Regions from separate parts of the Paenibacillus apis genome, predicted to be linked through region 2. Evidence: riboswitches for the same ligand, from Rfam matches in the RefSeq annotation. Region 2 holds a riboswitch; each other region holds the start of a gene.

Region 1 (6,887 bases), on a different contig from region 2:
TAGCCCCGAGATCATCTCGATTGTAAGGCATCACCATGAGCGGTGGGATGGCAGAGGATATCCCGACGGGCTTGCAGGTACGAATATCCCGCTTGGGGCTCGGATCTGTGCGGTGCTCGATGCCTTTGATTCCATGACATCAAACAAAATTTATCGGAGAAGAATCAGTCTGAGCGAGGCGAGACTCGAGCTGATCCGCAATGCCAACGCTCAGTTTGACCCGGAAATCGTGCATGCAATGATGGAAATATCGGAACAAACGCTGAATATATATTCCTTATAATAAATAAATGAAGCCAATCCGAGCGGGAAACGCTGCTCAGATTGGCTTTTTGCGTTGTTGTTCAACCATACGTTCACTGACCTCGCGCTTGAGCCTGAGAAATTCGGGATCATTGGCAATATCCTTGCGGCGGGGCCGCTCAAAGGGGACATCTACCTTATGGATAATGGAGGCGGGTCGATTGGAGAACAGGTAGACCGTGTCCGAGAGCAAGAGAGCTTCCTCAATACTGTGTGTGATGAGCAAGACAGAACGGCGTTGTTCCTCCCATAGCTCCAGCAGCCATTCCTGCATTTCATGACGGGTTAATTCATCCAGCGAGCTGAAGGGCTCGTCCAGACAGAGCAGCTCCTGCGGAGCAATCAGACCGCGGAGGAAGGAGGCGCGTTGCTGCATTCCTCCGGACAGCATGTGAGGATAAGCCTTCTCGAAGCCCTTTAATCCGGCCTTCGCTATCCAGTTCTCCGCCTCGGCGCGAACATGCTGATCGATACCTCCGGAGATTTCTCTTGCCAGCAAAATGTTATCACGGGTCGTTCGCCAGGGAAATAGTGCAGGCCTCTGCGGAACATAGCTGATATAGCCCCGCTCTCCAGTCACATCTTGTCCGTGTATCCGTACAAGCCCCTGTTCCGGCCGAAGCAGACCGCCAATCACATGAAAGAGCGTGCTTTTTCCGCTGCCGGAGGGTCCGATAATGGAGACAAACTGACCGGAGGGCACAGTGAGGGAGATATCATTCAATACGGGCAGTCGCTGTGAACCATCGGCGAACGCAAGGCTGATGCTCTGAAGCTCAAGCGCAGCGGCTGGAAGATTCGGTTGCTGGGATTGAATCATGTTCATTGAATTCCCCTCATTTCTGTTTATCCTCTGTTGGATTGTAGCGGATCAGCCATTTCTCAAGCAAAGCGACCAAAGCAAACATGGCGAGACTGACGATGACAATCACTGCGATGGCGACGAAAGTGCGGTCTGTCCGGAATGACGCTTTTTGCAGCATCATATAATATCCGATTCCTTTGTCCGCCCCGATCCACTCGGCAATAATGGCCCCCATAACGCTATAGGTTGCCGCGATCTTCAATCCGGAGAAAATCGACGGCAGCGCGTGAGGAACCTCCAGCTTGGTGAAGATAGCCCGTCTCGATGCCCCGGACATTCGCATATAGTCAAGCATAACCCGGTCCGTGCGCGTCAGTCCGTCCATGGCGGCTACGGCGACAGGGAAGAAGCAGACAAGTGTAATGACGATAATCTTCGGCAGCAGTCCGAACCCGAACCAGATCATCAGAAGCGGTGCGAGCGCTATCGTAGGCACGTTTTGACTCAGGATGATTAGCGGGTATAAGGCGGATTTTAGAAAAGGAATATAGTGCAGCAGAAAAGCAACCAAAAGCCCGACAACACTCCCGATAACAAAACCAAGCAGCATCAGGCGAAGCGTTGCGAAGGTATGGACCCAGAGGCCAGCGGCTTCAGATACGGCCTGATCGGCAATGGTTGAAGGGCTGGGCAAAACCCACTGTTCAATATTAAATAGCGAGGTGGATACTTGCCATACCAGTATAAACAGGATGACCGCCGCAAGCGGCGGCCAAATCCTGTTCCAGAGACGGCGGGAATTCATGGACGGTATTTCTCGACCAGCTTATCCATGCTGACGCCTTTCTCAGGATTGTATACAATTTTAACCTGCGAAATGATGCTGTTGCTTCCGAATTCAGCGACCGCCACATTCATCTTTTTCACGATTTCCAGCAGCTCATCCAGGTCTCCTTCCATCGTTGTCTCCAAGGCATTGACCTGATATTTGACCCCGGAGCTCTGGATAACCTCGATGGCACGATCTACATAAGGAATGGAATCCTCACCGTTAGGTGTCTTAGGAATAATCTGAATACTGAGCAATGTGTTTGACATAGCGAACATCCTCTCTTGAATTAGATTAAGTGATCTGTAAGTGTGGTGAACAATAGGAGCCTGCGGCCGGTATGGGCTTACACTCGCTGTTAAACCCGGATTTCTGGGAATTGGACCTGATAAGGTTGAAATCAGGGTTTAAAGGCGACCGCTTCCGCTGTTTCAGCTCCATACCGGCTCTCCGGCTACTTGCTCACCACACTTATATCAGTTGAATAATAAATTCAGTTCGTCTCAGGTAAAAAGTCGTTCGTAAAGGCGCTGTCGATATCCAGCTCTTGCTCGATCAGTCCGCGCTCGTACATCCAGTCGGAATAGTTCTTCCAGACTTCCGGCTTTTGTTCTCCCCAACGTGGTGCATCATCCTGATATTTCGGACTTAGCCATTTCTGGCTGGCATGCACCAGCTCTTTGTCCAGCTCGGGCACAGCCTTCAGCAGCAGATCTGCAGATTCCTCCGGATGCTCGGCTGCATACTGATAACCCTTGGAGGTGGCACGCATGAATGCCCGCACCAGGTCCGGATCATTTGCAATGGTCTTCTCATTGGTGACGATGACCGGCGTATAGTAGTCCAATTGGTCCGAATAATCTTTAATATATTGCATGTCCAGCGGTTCTCCGCGCAGCTCGGCCTCAATTCCGGTCCACGCATAGAAGATCCACGCAAAATCAATATCCCGCTTCACGGCTGTGAAGTAGTCTGCCTCACCAATATTGACGAGCTTGACCTTGGATATATCGCCGCCGTCCACATCCATAATGGACTTCATAATCGCTTCCTCTACAGGGGATCCCCAGCCGCCGTAAGTTTTACCTTCGTAATCCTTAGGCGATTTGATTCCGCGATCTACCGGAGCCGCGAAGCCTGACGTGTTATGCTGGATGACCGCCGCGATCGAGACGAGCGGAACCCCTTGCAAGCGGCTCTGGGTCACGTTCTCCTGAACGCTTACGCCGAAGGGCACTTCATCGGAAGCAACCATAGCATCTGCGCCGCCCGAGCCCGGGAGCGCGATCTCTACATTCAATCCTTCCGCTTCGTAATACCCCAATTCCCTGGCGGCATAAAGTCCGGTGTGATTCGTGTTGGGGCTCCAGTCCAGCACAACGGTTACGTCCTTCAGGGCTGCTTGCCCATTTGTTCCTTCAGAGCTGTCTGTAGTGCTGCCCTGATTTCCGCAGCCCGCAAGCATGGCTGCAATCAAGATGGCCATAGCGAGCGGGAACAGCGTTTTTTTCTTCACAGAAATCCACTCCTTCTAGTGCATGAATTTCCGCAGCGATAGGTTTACGTTCTCCTGAACCGTGAAGAACATGCGATAGAGTTCCTTGCACGGCGTATTGGGATAAAAAAAGCGCCCCGAATGCGGGACGCGTAGGTTCATGGCAAAATATGCGAGCCATGCTCTGTCATTCTTCCTACGCTGGCATTACCCAGATCAGGTTAAAGGGTCAGTATCTTGATGGGATACAATCTCAGCCGGCCTTATTCCAGCTCCCCCGAACTATGTAACTGCGGATACACTAGTCATTATAGACACGTAACCCCCGTCTGTCCAGCAGGCAAGCTGAAAATTCCTCGGGTATCCTTGCTGATTGATTTGCTTTTTAATTTCCAGCAGAGTATAATTAATACATCTGGAAATTTAAAGAAGTGATATTCGCATGTTGAAAAGAGTGTCAATTTTTTAAAAGTGCGAGTTCAAAAAGTCGGGTTTACAGGACCGAGAAGGTTGGATGAAGCTAGGGACTGAGTAGCGGAGCGTAGACAGATCTACGTGAGCAACGGAAGGCCCGGCTGAATTCAAGATTCGATGTCGAATTTACTCCTCGAACAACTCCGTCCTGGGAAGACGACTTTTTGAACAACCTCTTAAAGTGAACTTTTTTCAATGTGTGAATTTTTTTTACGAAAAAAGGAACATGTTAATCTGTATCGAGGAGGCAACAAACATGGAAACTGGAACAGTAAAATGGTTCAATGCCGAAAAAGGCTTCGGATTTATCGAGGTTGAAGGCGGCAAGGATGTTTTCGTTCATTACAGCGCGATTACCGGCGATGGCTTTAAATCGCTGGACGAAGGCGCTCGCGTTCAATTTAATGTGGTTCAGGGCAATCGCGGGCCGCAAGCCGAGAATGTCGTAAAACTGTAATGCAGAGCCGGCTGCCCTTAACGCCCCCGCGTTGAGGGCGGCTTTTGTATTCTTTTTCGGCACGCTGGCAATAGATAACATTCTAGGAGGTAATCATGAACTACCGTAAAAAAACGATTGAAGAGATTCCTGAGGAGAACACCGCAGTTTGGTCTTGCATAAGCGATGATTGCAACGGATGGATGAGGGATAACTTTGCGTTTGATTATAATCCGGTATGTCCGCTGTGTTCCTCTGAAATGGTAAAGGGAACCAAGCTCTTGCCTCAGCTGATTAATTCCAGTTCCCTGAAATCCGAAGGTTAGTCCCAGATTAACACTGATTCTGCAACAACAAACAAGCTGCTTCCCGGCAAAGGCCGGAAGGCAGCTTGTTTTCATGAGAGCAGGGGATTGCATCTCCGAATGAAATGAAATATCTTGGAACTAATGCTGAATCGCCTTGAATTTCGTGTACATAAACAATCTCCAGCGGAGAATCATTCCGAACGCAAGGATGAAGAAGACGGAGCCCGTCTGCAGCACGGAAATATACTGCTCTACGACCTCATGCAGAGCAAGGCGAACAGCTAGCAGTCCGATCAGGATATAGGCGAAGCCTGGTGAACGCTTGGCATACACTTCTCCATCAACTGTCTCGAAATGGGTGGTACGAACCAAGGGGTAGGAGAACAGAAACCATCCGGCAGCAAACGCGACAATCACCCAAATCCATGGGATTCGCATTTGCGGCTCAATAAACATTAGGAAGCCGGTAGCCATTCCCAGCGGAGGGATGATAATCTTCCTGATCGTCACAGGCCGGCGGCTCGCCTTGAGCCGGACGATAAGGACCGATATGGCCATCAATGCGGCCCCGATTGTAAAGAACAGCTGGAAATACGGCGAATCTAATAGTTGGCTCATTTAACAGATCCCTTTCTTGACAGCAGATCATTAAGTGATACTTCGTTGAACATCCTCTATAAGCTATATAAGTTGAACAAAAAAATACACAGAAAGGGCAAAAGTGTGAAGTGTGCTGAAGAAGCGTTAGCGTTCGCCTTTGTGAACGGATTTCTACGCTATGATGGCTTAGTCCAGTCAAAGAAATCCGTGAACAACAGCGATCGTAAGAACACTTCACACGTTGCCTCCAGTGTACAATCTTTAGTTCAACTTATTTAGAACATTATAACATATTCTGCATCTTCTGTTTCAATTAACCTCCAGGGAGGAATTATAATGAATAACATAAACCGGGATGATAAGCTGTTGTTCTATGTAGGATCTTATGCAGAGGAGAGCAGCGATGGCATTCATCTCTGCGAGCTGGATAACAACACGGGAGCGCTTCAACTGCTGCATGGCGCTTCGGGTATTAAGAACCCCTCGTTCCTGGTCGTCAATCAGGATTATACCCGTCTCTATGCTGTCAGCGAGCAAAGTGAGGGGGCAGTGTTCAGTTATGAAATTGATCGGGAGAACGGGAAGCTGACCCAACTGGCTCGGATTTCGACAGAAGGTGCGGATCCATGTCATTTATCGTTGGATGGAAGGGGCAGCCTGTATGCGGCCAACTATTCCAGCGGCCATGTGAATCGTTATGTGCTGGATGAGCGGGGAGCCGCTGCCGAGCTTGCGGCCCTAGTCCAGCATGTGGGCCAGGGATTCCGCGAGGACCGGCAGGAGGCGGCTCATGCCCATAGCATTGTTCCTGATGCTAACGGACGCTATGCTTATGTATGCGATCTGGGGCTGGATCAGATTATCTATTACGATCTAAGTGAAGGAAAGCTGACTACGGCAGGAAAAGTGGAGCTTCCGCCGGGTTCAGGGCCGCGCCACTTCCTTATTCATCCGAACGGGGAGCATGCCTATGCGATCAATGAGCTGAACAGTACGATTACGGTATTTGCCTATAACCGCATTCAAGGCCATTTGGAGATTCTCCAGCATGTTTCAACCGTACCAGAGGACTTTGGGGGAGAGAATTACCCGGCTGACCTCCATCTGTCTCCGGACGGCCGATACGTATACGGCTCCAATCGGGGCCATGACAGTATCGTCAAGCTTACAGTGAATTTGGAGACGGGAGCGCTGGAGACGCCGGAGTGGACCTGCGGGAGAATCAACTGGCCGCGTAATTTTGCAGTGCTTGAACGCTTTGTGCTGATCGCGAACCAGAACGGAGACGATATTGCCGTATTTCGCAGGGACCCGGCCACTGGAGGGCTGACAGCGACAGAGCATAGACTGGCGCTTAAGCAACCGTCATGCATAGCACCTTTATGAGGCGGTTCTCTTCAGGTTGTCGCAACCTTCCCGGTGTTGAGCAGCCGGCTTTTTAAACATGCGGTTTCATTTAAAATAATTGCTTGGAACACCGTAAGGTGTTCTTTTTTTTGTAAAAAAAAGGTTTGACAACCCATGCTCAGCCATATAGAATAGCACCATAACAAACTAAACAGGTAGGAATAATCAAATTGTTCTGGCCGTACACACGGAGGAACGCTCTGCTTGCCTTGGCAGACACGGGTAGCGGC
Region 2 (6,887 bases):
CAGCTGCGCAAGCCGTAGCCCGAGCGGTAGAAGAGGGACAGGAATTGACCGCGCTGGGAAATGATTCAGATAGCCTTGTACTGGAAGCCTCTTCATCTGTAGGAAAAGTCAGCGGGATGATTATCGACCACGAAATAGGCAATATTGAGATTGCCTCAAGCGCGGACGACCAAATTCGGGTATCTGCCCGAATTTACGATCTGAACAGCAAGTCAGTCAGCAAGAACCTGGAGAAGGTTTTTGAACAGGCTGCAGTCTCAATACAGGCAGAGGGGACACAAGCACGCATCCGGGTTCATGCCAGGGACGACGAACGGAAAGACTTGTGGGACTGGGCAAAGTCTAAATATAAGAACAATGGATTCGGGGTGGATTATAAGATCGAGTTGCCGACAGCTATAAGCTCCTACAAGGTATCCAATAACGTCGGGAATATCGAGTTGACCGGATTGACAGGGGCGTTCGAATTAAAAAATGAGGTGGGGAATGTTGACCTCGTCTCGGCTGGAATTGCAGGGGCATCGAAGATTAATGTCTCGACAGGAAGCGTCGAATTGGATGTCCAGTCCCTTGAGAACAAAGGCAAGCTTGCCGTAAACGTTGCACTGGGGGATATTCATGCCACCCTTGCGGATACTGTGGATAGCAGTGTAGATACAGAAGTGGGACTGGGGGAAGTGTCCAGCAGCTTAAATAAGAGCCGCATGGGTAAAGACGGCTCTATCTCCTTAGCTGTTGACGTCGGCAACGTCGATGTTAACTGAGGGAACCAGGAAAGCTCCCAAGGATTGCCCCATTTGAACCTTCTGGCCTTCTTTTAGCGAAGGATCAGGTTGAAACGTTCCATTCTGGGTAAGAAGCACAACGGTGGAGCCAAACTCGAAATAAGCAAGGTCGTCGCCCTGATTCCAGGAGACGGCTTTGTCGTCGCTATAACGGATACTGCTGACGTTCATAGCCCCAACCTTGATCAAGGCAAGCTCACCTAAAGAATGTCGAATATAGGTAATCAGCCGCTCGTTCCGACTCAATACCTTGTTCATATGACGCATTCCGAACTCATTAACAGGATAAACCTTACCGTGAATATGTTCCTTCTCGAGCAGTGTTCCCGATACGGGTGCATGAATTCGGTGATAATCAGTTGGGCTAAGGTATAGGACGAACGCATATCCATGCTCGTAAGCCGGTAATCTTGGCGAATGATTAAGCAGCTCGGATACGCTGTAATCCTGCCCCTTCACATTAAGAATCGTCCCTGCAGAAATCTCCCCCATGTAGGTGATTTTTGCATCGACCGGACTAATTAATCCGTGCTCCGATAATTGAAGCGTTCTCATCCCCGCCTTCAGTCTTCGCGTGAAAAACTCATTCAATGTCTGGTATTCACGCACTTCCTTCTCTGCCTCATGCAGCGGAATACCGTAAGATTTGGCAAACCAGGGAATCAGATGCCGGCTCATCCCTGAATGGGAGAATCGCCCCATTAAGTTAGAAATCCATTTTCGGGAAGACAGTTCAGTCATCCACTTCATCCAGTTCACAGCCAATGTATATCCCCCTAACCTTTGTTGAACAGGCATCCTCCTGTTCTCACTTCCGCTAATATTGACACAGAATAAGGACGAAATCAATATAGATATAAGTTGAACTATTGAATATTACGTCTTGGGGGCAACGTGTGAAGTGTGCTTACGATCGCTGTTGTTCGCGGATTTCTTGAATTGAACTAAGATGTTATACGGTAGAAATCCACTCACAAAGGCGAACGCTTACGAGCTTATGCTCCCGAAGCAGCTTTCCTGCAGAAAGCTTTCACTTCAGCACACTTCACACTTATGCCCTTTCTACTCAGATTTATAGTTCAACTTATATTGTCTATATTTTTAGCTTGTGTCTCTGGAAGGTTTTGGAGTATAGTAGTGTCAATTGAATACGGGATACGGGAGCTTGAGTGAATCAGGCTGAGATAGCAGCATAATCCGCTGCGAACCGTTAATCTGATCTGGATAATGCCAGCGTAGAGAATCTGTCGTCTTGTCATGCACTTTTGTTGTATAGGCAGGCCAATTTACAGCCGTCTGAGCATATTCAGCCGGTTTTTTTGCGTATCCCGGAATATCAAACAGAAGGAGAGATCAAGGATGAATGAACAAAGAAATTCAAGAAGCGGAGGGAGCCGTCTCGCTCCAAACGGCAGAGGAGGCAAGGGGCTGAAGCTGAGTGATATTCTGGTAACGGTATTGATCTCTGTCGTCCTTGGAGTGGTCTATCACTTTTGGAGCTCGGTATACAAGTTGTTCTCCCCCTTGTTTTTTCAGGCGGATGAACTGGTGTACGGGATGTGGTTCATTGCTCCAACGCTGGTCTTTTTACTGATTCGTAAGCCGGGAGTCGCTCTGCTTGCTGAGGTTGCTGCAGCACATGTGGAAATTCTGTTTGGCAGTGAATGGGGAATTCAACTGGTGCTGTATAGCGTACTGCAAGGGCTTGGGGCGGAGCTGGTATTTGCGTTGTTCCGGTATCGTAAATTTTCAGGCTCCGTGGCGGCCTTGGCAGGTGTTGGCGCCGCTGCGGGATCGTTGATTCCCGATATTTACTACGGTTATGTCGGGGACACCCAAACCTGGCTATTAATCGCCAAGTACGGCATGCGGGCAGTCAGTTCAGCTGTGATCGCCGGTTACCTGGCCTTTGCGCTGGCCAAGGCGGTGGAGGCCACCGGAGTCACCTCTCTGCTTCGGCCAGTAGCAGAACGAGATTATGCGGCTTTGGAAGATTAGAGATGGGTGGATTGCATTGTGAAGCCATATCTTCGGACTTACATGCTGAAGCAACTGGCGATACCGTCTCACTGGCCGCTGCGGTTTGGGATTTGCGGCTTAAATTTCCCGAAGGGGAAGCATTTGTTTTCAAAGACCTCTCCTTTTCGGTGAAACGAGGGGAGAAGCTGCTTGTATTAGGACCAAGCGGCAGCGGGAAATCGACGCTGCTCCAAGTGCTTGCAGGCATCGTTCCGGGACTTGTGGAGGTGCCTATGAGATGCTCGGGGCAAGTGCTTCCTGCTTCCTGGGGAATGCTGTTCCAGGACCCGGACGCTCAGTTTTGTATGCCTTATGTGGATGAAGAGTTGGCTTTCGTATTGGAAAACCGGGGGGTGGCTAGGGAAGAAATGCTGCCCAGGATGCGCGATGTGCTGAGAAAAGTAGGGCTCGATTTGAAGGAAATTCATCTTCTGATCGGGACATTGTCCCAGGGCATGAAGCAGCGGTTGGCGCTGGCCTCCATTCTGCTGATGGATCCCGACGTGCTGCTGCTTGACGAGCCTTCCGCCCTGCTGGATCCCGAGGGAAGAAGACAGATCTGGGAGGCGGTTTCTGAGGTGGCGGAGGACAGGACGCTCATTATCGTCGAACATCGGATCGAAGAATTGCTTGATTTGGGGCTTGTGGATCGGGTAGCTTTGTTCGGACCAAGCGGACAGCTTCTGGGCCAAGGCGCTCCCGAGGAATTGTTTGTCCACTGCCGAAAGGAGCTGGAGGAGTACGGGATCTGGCATCCTGGCGTCTGGAGTCGTTTTCGGTTTACGGCAGGCAGTCAAATAGAACAGGGCGGGAGCCTTCAGCCAGGTTCAGGTCCTTTCCTGCCTTCAGCCGAACGGTTGGACCGGCCTATTATCGAACTCTCCGAGTTCCGGGGCTTTCGCGGGCACCAGAAAGTCATTCAAGTCAAGCGGGCCGAGGTGTACGCTGGAGATTTTATTGCGGTTACGGGGCCGAACGGAGCCGGAAAAAGCTCGCTTCTGCTTGCGCTAATGGGACTGCTTCCCTCTGAAGGTAGTTATCATCTGCTGGGGGAACGGTTCGGGGGAAAAAAGCTTCGAAAACGACAAGTCCAATCGCTGTCGAAGAGAATCGGATTCGTCTTTCAAAATCCCGAGTTTCAGTTTGTCGAGAACCGGGTGGATCAGGAGATCGGATTTTCTTTAAGGGAAGAGGGATTATCTCCCGAAGAGATCAGGCAGCGGGTGGATCATGCGTTGGACCAATTTGGTCTTGCCGGACTGGAGCAGCGCCATCCGTACCAATTATCACTTGGACAGAAGCGGAGATTGAGCGTGGCGGGCGCGGCCGTCCTGAAGAGACCGGTGTTGTTGCTTGATGAGCCGACGTTCGGACAGGATGCTGTGAACACGTTTGCCATTTTGAACTTGTGCGAGGATCTTCGGCGCAGTGGAGTGGCGATTGTGATGGTGACTCACGAGGAACAGATCGCGGAAGCGGTAGCTACCCGCCGATGGGAAGTCAGAGAAGGAACCCTGACCGATTATGGGTACACGGACCGGGGAACCCTGCTCCCGCATCATATATGCGAAGCCGGCATGGCGGAGGCAATGCTATGAATACATGGCTGACTCCCTCCGCAATCACATGGATGCACCGGGCTAATCCGGTGCTTAAACTACTGTTCGTCATCGGGCTCTTTTTTGTGGCCTTATTTACGCACAGGACTGATTTTATGTTCTACCAGGCGGTGCTATTTACGCTGCTGTTGTTCTGGCAAAGCGGGTACTCCTTCTGGAAGGTGCTCTTGCTTGTGCTGTCTTTCGGCCTGGTATTTATATCCTCCTCTTCGACAATGATCCTGTTCGGTAAAGGGGATGTGCTGTGGTGGGAATGGGGATTATTCCGAATTACGGAGGAGAGCTTCTACCGCGGAATTCATATCGGATTTAAATCGGTGACCATTGCGTCTGAAGGGCTGCTGTTCGTTCTTACAACATCTTCTGTAGATATGTTCTACGCCTTGATGCAGAAAATAAAGCTTCCTCCCAAATATGCGTACAGCTTTATGGCCTCCATCCGACTGCTGCCGATGGTTTGGGAGGAATTCCTGATCAGGCGGAATGCGCTCCGTATTCGGGGGGCGCGAAGTTTGAAGGGGCCGCGGGGATGGATTGCCGGAATCAAGATGTACGCGGTCCCGCTGCTGTCCCAAAGTATTCGAAGAGCCCACCGCGTGGCGGTCGCGATGGAGGCGAAGGCTTTCGACGGGAATGGCCGTAGAACCTACTATTACCCATCGCGCTTCTCGCGTTATGATCCGCTGGCGGCGGCGATCTTCATAGCAGCGGTTATTGCAGCCCTGGCTCTAAGCGATGGTCTCCCGCTATTTCATATCACGGATGTAAGATATTCCGCCAATACTTGATTGACGGAGTCAGCAGGATCCTGAATGCTGCAGCAAATAACGTGCAAAAGCCATAGGTTGTCGGTACGTATCGAACCATACTTCGTTCATTCCGGCTTTCCGAAAGCCGTAACGCTGATCTCTGCCGTTGCATTCAATAAGATATACCTGCCCGTTATTCGTAATTCCGATATCCATGCCAAGGTCGGCGAGCAAGGGCAGACGGCCGGACAGGTAAGCTGCGGCCCTAAGGGCCAGATCCAGGCTGTCCGTCAGGGCGCGAGCTGTTGTGAAAGGCGGAAATATGCGCCGGAGTAACAGCTCGGCGGGAAAAGCGCTGCCTCCCTGAGCAAGATTGGAGAGGAATCTTCCCGGAGCGGAAACTTTGGCATACAGTCCTGTAACCGCCCAATCTCCGCTCAGACCCCGTTGAACAGTTACACGGACATCCAGGGGGCGGCCGTCTATTTCAGCCAGCGGCAGCCTTTCCTGAATCAAATATGGAATTTGCGTGACTCTTCGCTTTACCCAGGCGGGCAGTGTCCCTCGCTTGTCAAGGCGAAGCACCTTCCAAAGATCCGCCGTCCGGCGGGCCTTGTAGAGCAGGCTCCATCCCCGGTTATCCAGCTTGAGACGCATAATTCCGCGTCCGACCGAAGCGCTTGCCGGTTTGAGCAGCAGGTCGTTATAACGCTCCATCATCAGTTCTATATTGCCCGACGTAGCTTGTAAAGAAGCAGGCAAGTGATGCGACAGCAGGGGATGCTCCGCCAGCAGACGATGAATCTCATCTTTGCCATAACGGTTGTTGTGGTTGTAGATGATGGTTCCCTGCTCTTGAAGGATGCGAATTTTTCGCAAGGCGGAAGGGGCTTTATAGATCGCGCGATTATGAATGACTCCCGGAGTTTCAATGACCACTTTTCTGAGTCTGTCTTTCTCTTTCAGATAAACGAGACTTTTACCGGAATCGGGATGGATATTGTCCAGACACAGATAACAAGGTTTCAGATCGTAAAGGGCGGCAGCTTCTTCATAGAAGGGCAGAGCTTCCTGTCCGGTTCTGCCTCTTTCCGCTCCCCGGTGTGTTCTGGCATTTAGCAGGATACCGACATAATCGGGTGGCATGGCGCTCCCTCCTTTTTTACGGTACGTCATTGTCATGCGCCCGCCCTGTTCCCTTCTCTTCACAGTATGTGATTTTCCCCGGCTCAGCATGGACGGATGAGGGAGGTTAACAGCCTGATTTATAGCCAAGTTCAAAAGAGTCAAGTTCTCACCACAGGGGATATGGATGAGGACAGGTTAGTATTTGGAATTGCCTCCTAAATAGTCACCAAAGAAAAAGCTCCCTCGTATAACTACTGATAAGAGCATGAATGGCTGGCTAGGAGGGAAGAGGTTGTGAACCGACCCAGAATCGCTGTCGTGACACCGGGCTCCTTTATTATTCCTTCGGGTAGAAGCAGTTCGGTAGAAAGAGTTATTGAAAAAATTGTCCCGCTTGCATCGGATCGGCTGGATATCACGGTCTTCGGCAAGAGAGGCGAACATATGAATGCACGGGAAAAGATTGGCGATGTTCCGTGCATCAGGGTAGCGGAGGGAGCCGCATATTATCCGTCGATTCTCTCCCATCTCAAATCATGGCAGCCTGAGGCGGTTGATGTGCATAATCGGCCGGCGCTGGCTTATCT
Region 3 (6,887 bases), on a different contig from region 2:
ATGGTGCCTTCTACCTTCGGCGCTTCTCCCTTTCGCACGATAATTTTATCGGCATGGGATTGAGCCGGATAGATCATGATCATGACTTGAGGATAGAAGGCTTGTACATAAGCTCCTTCCTTCAAGGCTTCCTTGTTCAATACATTGCCTTCCTCGTCAACGATCTGCGTTGCTTCATCCACGCTTAGAATAATGTAATTGGTGCCTCCTTGCTCCAGCGGGTGACCGGCCACGGTCATTTTTCCGTCGTTATAGGAGGTGATAATTCCATCTGTACCGGGCGCTTCTTGTTCTGCCTCATTTTCTTCAGCAATCTCCGTGTTTACACGGATATAGCTAGCTACGGCCTGTACGGGGAAACTTTCCATGACTTCCGGACCATAGAAAGCTCTCAGCGTCATCCCGCTTTGAATTTTATCTTCGGTGATCGGGTTGCCGTTTTGATCCAGCAGCTTGGTCTGGTCTCCGACTCTCAGAATGATCTCTTGATCGTTGCCGCTGTAAGTATCCGTGCCCTTGACGAGAAAACCAGCCTTAGAAAGAGAATCTACTGTACCGTCAATAGCCGTGAACGTATAATCTTGAACAACCAGGGTTAACAAGGTGCCGCGGGCAGGCAGGCTCTTGGTAATATTGGGGCCGTAAAAGGCTTTGACGACCCGCTTTTCATCAATCACCGTTTTCAGCGGTACTGTTTTTCCTTTAGCATCAATAATCTTGGTATCCTTGGTAATGGAAAGGATGATCTCGCTCTGGTCAGTCGCGGCAAGGCCCCGGCCGGTCACCGTAATGAATTTGCCTGATTGGTCATTCTGAAATTCGGTAATCAATCCCATGGTTGCAGGGACAACTTTAGACTCCGGCTGTATCTGGGCGGAGATAGGTTGAATCGTGTCCACAGGTTGAGTCTGTGCAAATGCCGCGATCGGAAGGGCAGTCATCGCGAGCACGGATACAGCCGCAATTGTCTTGTTCATTTTCTTCATCTCTTCGATCCTCCAGTTATAAGGTCCAGTTGTTTTTTGGAATCATGCCTATACTTTCCAGACGAAAAACGGGTAAAAAGGTTGCAGCTGCAAAAACAGAAGAACTAATGATTGTAGAATCGTCTGAAGTCTTATATTCTGTTTGGTGAAGAAGGTGAATGAACATGCCCGGTTTAAAAGAGATGATTCTGCAATTGTTCCTTACCCTGTTGCCGTTCTTATGCTACAACGTGTATTACCGTAACAAGGCGCATAACTATTCCCCAGCGTTCATCCTGCTGACCACCGGGATCAGTCTTTTTTTATCCATGACCTTCAACAAGGTGGCCGTTAACGGCTTCATCTATGATGCCCGGTATATCCTGATGTTCTTCGGTCTGTTATTCGGGGGACTACGTATAGGCTTTGTGCTGCTTGCCGGGTTCATGGTGTATCGTCTATACCTGGGGGGGCCTGGCGTAGAGATCGCCATGGGGACGATTCTGGTATCGTTCCCGGTTTCGATTCTGCTCAGTCATCTATACCGCAGAGTGAAGCGAAGACCGTTATTTTTCGTGGTCTCCGCACTGCTTATTTCGCTGATTCCGACAGTAATGCTCTATCTATACAATCCTGATATTTTACAGGAAAGTCTTCTGTTTTATTTACTCTACGTGCCCCTTCTGAACTTTATAGGAATATGGCTGCTGCTCTCTCTCTTTCAGCGGGCGGTGATTGATAAGAATCTGTCGATCATCTATGCGCAGAAGGAAAAGCTGGAGACGATCGGCCAAGTTGCGGCCTCGCTGGTCCATGAGGTAAGAAATCCTTTGACTGCCGTAAAAGGATTTTTGAAGCTGATTAGCGAGACCTCGGGCAATCAGGAGAAGGTGCACAGATACATTGAGATTTGCGTTAGCGAAATGGAGCGGGCGGAATATATTCTCTCTGAGTATCTGGCAATCACCAAGCCGTCCACCGACCGACGGGAGCAGGTTAATCTGAACGCGATTCTGCAAATTACGGCGGATGTCATGCGCCCGTATGCAAATATGAACAATGTAGAGCTCCAACTTCAGCATGAGGATGGGGGCTGCAGAGTGATGGGGAATCCGGAGAAGATTAAGCAGGTGCTGATGAACCTGATTAAAAATGCAATTGAAGCCTGCTATGATACGGAAAATGCGGTTGTGTCCCTAACGCTTGAGCCCCTTGATAACGAGGCCCTTCTCTATGTGCGGGATAATGGCATCGGGATGAGCAGGGAGCAGGCTGAGCGTCTGGGCTCCGTCTTTTACTCGACAAAGACAACCGGTACCGGGCTGGGATTGGCTTTCTCTTATCAGGTCATTGAGGAGCTGGGAGGAAGTGTGCAGGTTCGAAGCGAGCCGAGGCAAGGGACGGAATTTGCCATCACCCTGCCGCTTTGTGAGCCTTCGGCCAACGCTGTCTAGCTGGGTAGCTGGGAGGCTGCTCCTTCTCTGTCCTAACTTAAGAGCTGCCCGCATATCCTTGAAGCAAGGAGTGTGAGGCGTGTGAGCGTAGAGGACAAGAAGCTGGATGGAATTGCAGAACGGTACTTTGAGATCAAAGTGCTGCAAAAGGAGCTGGATCAGGAACTCTCAGAGCTCCGGCAACAGATTTTAGACAGCTGTAAGGAGCAGGACTCGAACCGCTTGGAGCTGGAGAATTATGAGATCAAACTGATTGTCCAGCAGCGAAGAGAATATGACGAGAACCGATTATATGAGACCCTGCCCGATCTGGAGCTGTGGCGGATGCTGTCCAAGCCGGATAACAGTAAGATTTCCAGTCTGATCAAGCTTAAGATTATTTCCGAAGAGAAGATCAAAGACACGTATGCTGTGAAAAATGTGACCGTGGTACAGGTGGACAAAAAGTAGCCGGCTTATTGACAATCAGGGAAAATATGGATAGATTAATAACCAAGTGAATAAGAAATTCCACTAGGGGAGCCGGCAGCGGCTGAGACAAGAGTGATCTTGGACCCTTTGAACCTGATCTAGTTCGTACTAGCGTAGGGAAGTGGAGCCGGTCAACTTTTCGATCTGTCCGATTTATCGGCACTTCGTCGATCAGTCAACAGCCGCTCCGCTATCGGGGCGGCTTTTTCGCGTGGATTTTGATTATTCCAATTCAAGGATTGACGGAGGTGGGGAAATGAGCTTTACCGAGCAACTGCGCAAGGAAAATGACGACTTGTTCGCAGCGATCTTCAAGCATCCCTTTGTAAGGGGAATAGCCGGAGGGAAACTGGACAGGGAGCAGCTGATCCATTATGTGAAGCAAGATTATGAATATTTGAATGCGTTTATGCGAATCTATGGAATTGCGATTTCAAAATGCTCCCGGCGGGAAGACATCGCTATGTTTCAAGAGCAGATCGGGTTTATTCTTCACAGCGAGGTGCATCCGCATCAGAATTTTTGCACGGCGGCCGGGGTGCGCTATGAGGAGCTTCAGGGAGATCCGCTTGCTCCGTCGGCGCATCATTATATCCGCCATATGCTGACGGTGGCACATGAGGGGAGCCTCGGCGAAATAGCAGCCGCCCTGCTGCCTTGTCCCTGGACGTATGTCGAAATCGGACAACGGCTCATGGCCGAATTGCCGCCGCAAGAAGCTCACCCGTTCCGGGAGTGGATCGAATTTTACGGCAAGCTGTCCGGAGGAAGCACGGAGCGGTTATGCGAGCTTGCGGATCGCTTGGCGGCGGAGGCTACCGCCGGCGAACGGGCGCGTATGGCCGAGCATTTCCGTCATAGCTGCCAACTGGAATATATGTTTTGGGATATGGCCTGGCGGGTGGAGACATGGCCGGTAGAATCGAATACTTTGGTGAAGGGTTGATGATGATGAATTGGAATATGGGCAAGAGTTCAAGCATTCCGGAGAACGAATTCGCAGGATTGATCACGAAATTGCAGCAGGTAAAGCCGCTCGTCCATAACATGACTAACGTTGTGGTGACCAATTTTACGGCCAACGGGCTCTATGCGCTGGGGGCTTCTCCGGTAATGGCCTATGCGCCTGAGGAGGTGGCCGACATGGCTGCCCAGGCGGGTGCGCTGGTATTGAATATCGGGACGCTCAGCCGGGAACAGGTGGATGCGATGATCCTGGCCGGCCAAGCCGCAAACGCTGCAGGGGTGCCGGTGCTGCTGGATCCGGTCGGAGCGGGAGCCACGAGGTTTCGCACGGAATCGTCCCTCCGCATCCTGCGGGAAGTACGTATCTCGCTCCTGCGCGGAAACGCCGCCGAGATCGCCCAATTACTCGGCGAGAACCTGGCGATCAAAGGCGTGGATGCCGGGGAGAACAGCGGTGCTGATCAAGCAGGGATTGGGCGAAAGGCGGCGAAGCAGTTCGGTTCGGTTGTTGCGGTCACCGGTAAGGTGGATGTGATTACGGACGGCAGTATTTCCCGGATCATTAGCGGAGGGGATGCTTTGCTTACACAAGTGACGGGGACGGGGTGCTTGCTGACCTCGGTGCTCGGAGCCTTCGCAGCTGTAGAACCCGACCTGAGGCGGGCAGGGACGGCAGGTTTAGCCTTTTATGGCGCCGCAGCCTCCCGGGCAGCGGAGCGGACAGCCGCTCTCGGGCCAGGCAGCTTCCAGACGGCATTCCTGGATGAATTGGCCAAGCTGCATCCGCATTCCCTAAAAGGTCATGCGGCGGTTGCCGAATTCTCGGCCGCGGAAGCGGGAGGATGGCTGTGAACGGAATGACACTGGCTAGAGCACTGACGGTGGCCGGCTCGGACAGCGGCGGCGGAGCGGGGATCCAGGCGGATCTGAAAACCTTTCAGGAGCTAGAAGTCTATGGGATGTCGGCTATAACGGCTGTGACGGTGCAGAATACGTTAGGCGTCAGCGGGGTCTATCCTCTGCCGGCACAAGCAGCGGCGGAGCAGATCCGCAGCGTCGCCGAGGACCTTGGCGTAGATGCCGTCAAGACGGGAATGCTGTTCGATGCGGAGGTCATTCATGCCGTGGCTGCGGAATTCAAAAGCCAAGGCATGAAGCGCATCGTTGTCGATCCCGTCATGATCGCCAAGGGAGGAGCCTCATTGCTGCAGAGCGATGCGGTGAAGGAACTGAAGGAGGTGCTGCTTCCGCTGGCAGCGGTTGTGACGCCGAATCTCCCGGAAGCGGAGGTGCTGGCTGGTATGCCGATACACAGTTTCCGGGACCGTCGGGAAGCGGCGGTCAGAATTTCTGATCTGGGGCCAGGTCTGGTCATTATCAAGGGCGGTCATGAGGCTCTTGACTCCGGCCCGGGGGAGCAGCAGGTAGTCGATCTGCTGTATGACGGGCAGCATTTTACGGAGCTAAGCTATCCGCGAATCCAGACACCGCACACGCACGGCACTGGCTGTACGTTCTCGGCGGCGCTGACGGCAGGCTTAGCCAAGGGGCTGCCCGGCATCGAAGCGGCCGCGCTTGCCCGCCGCTTCATTCAGGCGGCTATCGAGGACGGGCTCGGCCTTGGACAGGGGCATGGTCCGACGAATCATTGGGCATACCGCCGCAGACAGGCGGTGCTTGGCTGATGGACGGGCATATCAATTCGGGGAGCCGCTTCAATGCTCACGGCCGGAAGATTTCTGCGGATGTGATGCGCGAGTGTTTGAAGGTCTATCTTGTCATCGGGAGTGCGAACTGTCAGGATGATCCGTTGTACGTAATCCGGGAGGCGCTGGCGGGCGGGGCGACCATGGTCCAGTATAGGGAGAAGGGCGACGGTTCGCTGACTGGAGCAGCCAGGATAAAGCTGGGGCTTCAGCTTCAGGAGCTCTGCCGGAAGGCGGGCGTTCCCTTCATTATTAACGATGATGTGGAGCTGGCCCTGCAGCTCCAGGCAGACGGAGTGCACATCGGACAGGAGGACGCGGATGCCGAATGGGTACGTTCCCGGATCGGAGGGGGAATTCTGGGCGTTTCGGTTCATCGGTTGGAGGAAGCGAAGCGTGCGGTTCAGCAAGGAGCCGACTATTTGGGGATCGGGCCGATTTATCCGACGTCCTCCAAGCCGGACGCTCACGCCGTCCACGGCCTGCAAATTTTGCCCGGGCTGCGCCAGGCGGGCATTCATCTTCCTCTCGTCGGCATCGGAGGTATCACGCTGGAGCGTGCCGGGGAGGTGATATCAGCCGGTGCGGACGGCATTGCCGTGATATCGGCCGTGGCAGGGCTTCCGGGCGATCAGGTGCGGAATGCCGTGCAGCAACTCAGGACGCGAATAAATCGATAGGGATGAGGAATCCGTATTGACATAAAAATAGAGGAAATTTAATATAGAACTATAAGATTAGCACTCTAAACTTTAGAGTGCTAATAATTTTGCAGGCGAAGAAAGGAAGGAGCAGTACCATGGACAAGAAGCAGTTCAAAGCGGAATCCAAACGACTTCTGGAGATGATGATCAACTCCATCTATACGCAGCGGGAAATCTTTCTCCGGGAATTGATCTCCAACAGCAGTGATGCTATTGACAAGATCTATTACAAGGCATTGACAGACGAGAATCTGACGTTCAACAAGGATGACTATTTCATTCGATTGAAGGCGGACAAGCAGGCTCGGACGCTGACCATTTCCGATACGGGGATCGGAATGACGAAAGAAGAACTGGAGAATAACCTTGGCATTATCGCCAATAGCGGCTCTTTTGCCTTCAAGAATGAGAACGAAGCGAAGGACGGACATAATATCATCGGTCAATTCGGCGTCGGCTTCTACTCCGCCTTTATGGTTGCAGACAAGGTTACGGTCATCAGCCGGGCGTTGGGCAGCAGTGAAGCCTATAAATGGGAGTCGGAAGGAACGGATGGGTACACGATCTCCGAGACGGAGAAGGAGAGTGTCGGTACCGATATTATTTTGACCATTAAAGAGA

Evidence for each region. Region 2 has a riboswitch for thiamine pyrophosphate ahead of KI362_RS16345 (ECF transporter S component). Riboswitches for the same ligand answer to the same signal wherever they lie in the genome.
Region 1: linked by a shared signal. The riboswitch ahead of KI362_RS18915 (ABC transporter substrate-binding protein) and the one ahead of KI362_RS16345 (ECF transporter S component) in region 2 are both predicted to bind thiamine pyrophosphate.
Region 3: linked by a shared signal. The riboswitch ahead of tenA (thiaminase II) and the one ahead of KI362_RS16345 (ECF transporter S component) in region 2 are both predicted to bind thiamine pyrophosphate.

The regions. Positions count from the first base shown of each region.
Region 1 is NZ_BORS01000014.1:30,234-37,120, forward strand. It holds gene KI362_RS18895 (HD-GYP domain-containing protein) at 1-283, shown strand, start outside; gene KI362_RS18900 (ABC transporter ATP-binding protein) at 320-1,129, opposite strand; gene KI362_RS18905 (ABC transporter permease) at 1,140-1,913, opposite strand; gene KI362_RS18910 (thiamine-binding protein) at 1,910-2,206, opposite strand; gene KI362_RS18915 (ABC transporter substrate-binding protein) at 2,431-3,423, opposite strand; TPP riboswitch at 3,609-3,721, opposite strand; gene KI362_RS18920 (cold-shock protein) at 4,163-4,363, shown strand; gene KI362_RS18925 (cold-shock protein) at 4,459-4,668, shown strand; gene KI362_RS18930 (CcdC family protein) at 4,789-5,268, opposite strand; gene KI362_RS18935 (lactonase family protein) at 5,587-6,636, shown strand.
Region 2 is NZ_BORS01000011.1:80,200-87,086, forward strand. It holds gene KI362_RS16335 (hypothetical protein) at 1-764, shown strand, start outside; gene asd (archaetidylserine decarboxylase) at 729-1,550, opposite strand; TPP riboswitch at 1,933-2,044, shown strand; gene KI362_RS16345 (ECF transporter S component) at 2,145-2,783, shown strand; gene KI362_RS16350 (ABC transporter ATP-binding protein) at 2,786-4,402, shown strand; gene KI362_RS16355 (energy-coupling factor transporter transmembrane component T family protein) at 4,399-5,211, shown strand; gene KI362_RS16360 (YheC/YheD family endospore coat-associated protein) at 5,221-6,318, opposite strand; gene KI362_RS16365 (glycosyltransferase family 4 protein) at 6,595-6,887, shown strand, end outside.
Region 3 is NZ_BORS01000009.1:73,356-80,242, reverse strand. It holds gene KI362_RS14120 (peptidase) at 1-986, opposite strand, end outside; gene KI362_RS14115 (sensor histidine kinase) at 1,169-2,419, shown strand; gene KI362_RS14110 (hypothetical protein) at 2,501-2,869, shown strand; TPP riboswitch at 2,925-3,027, shown strand; gene tenA (thiaminase II) at 3,147-3,836, shown strand; gene thiM (hydroxyethylthiazole kinase) at 3,854-4,708, shown strand; gene thiD (bifunctional hydroxymethylpyrimidine kinase/phosphomethylpyrimidine kinase) at 4,705-5,541, shown strand; gene thiE (thiamine phosphate synthase) at 5,541-6,242, shown strand; gene htpG (molecular chaperone HtpG) at 6,362-6,887, shown strand, end outside.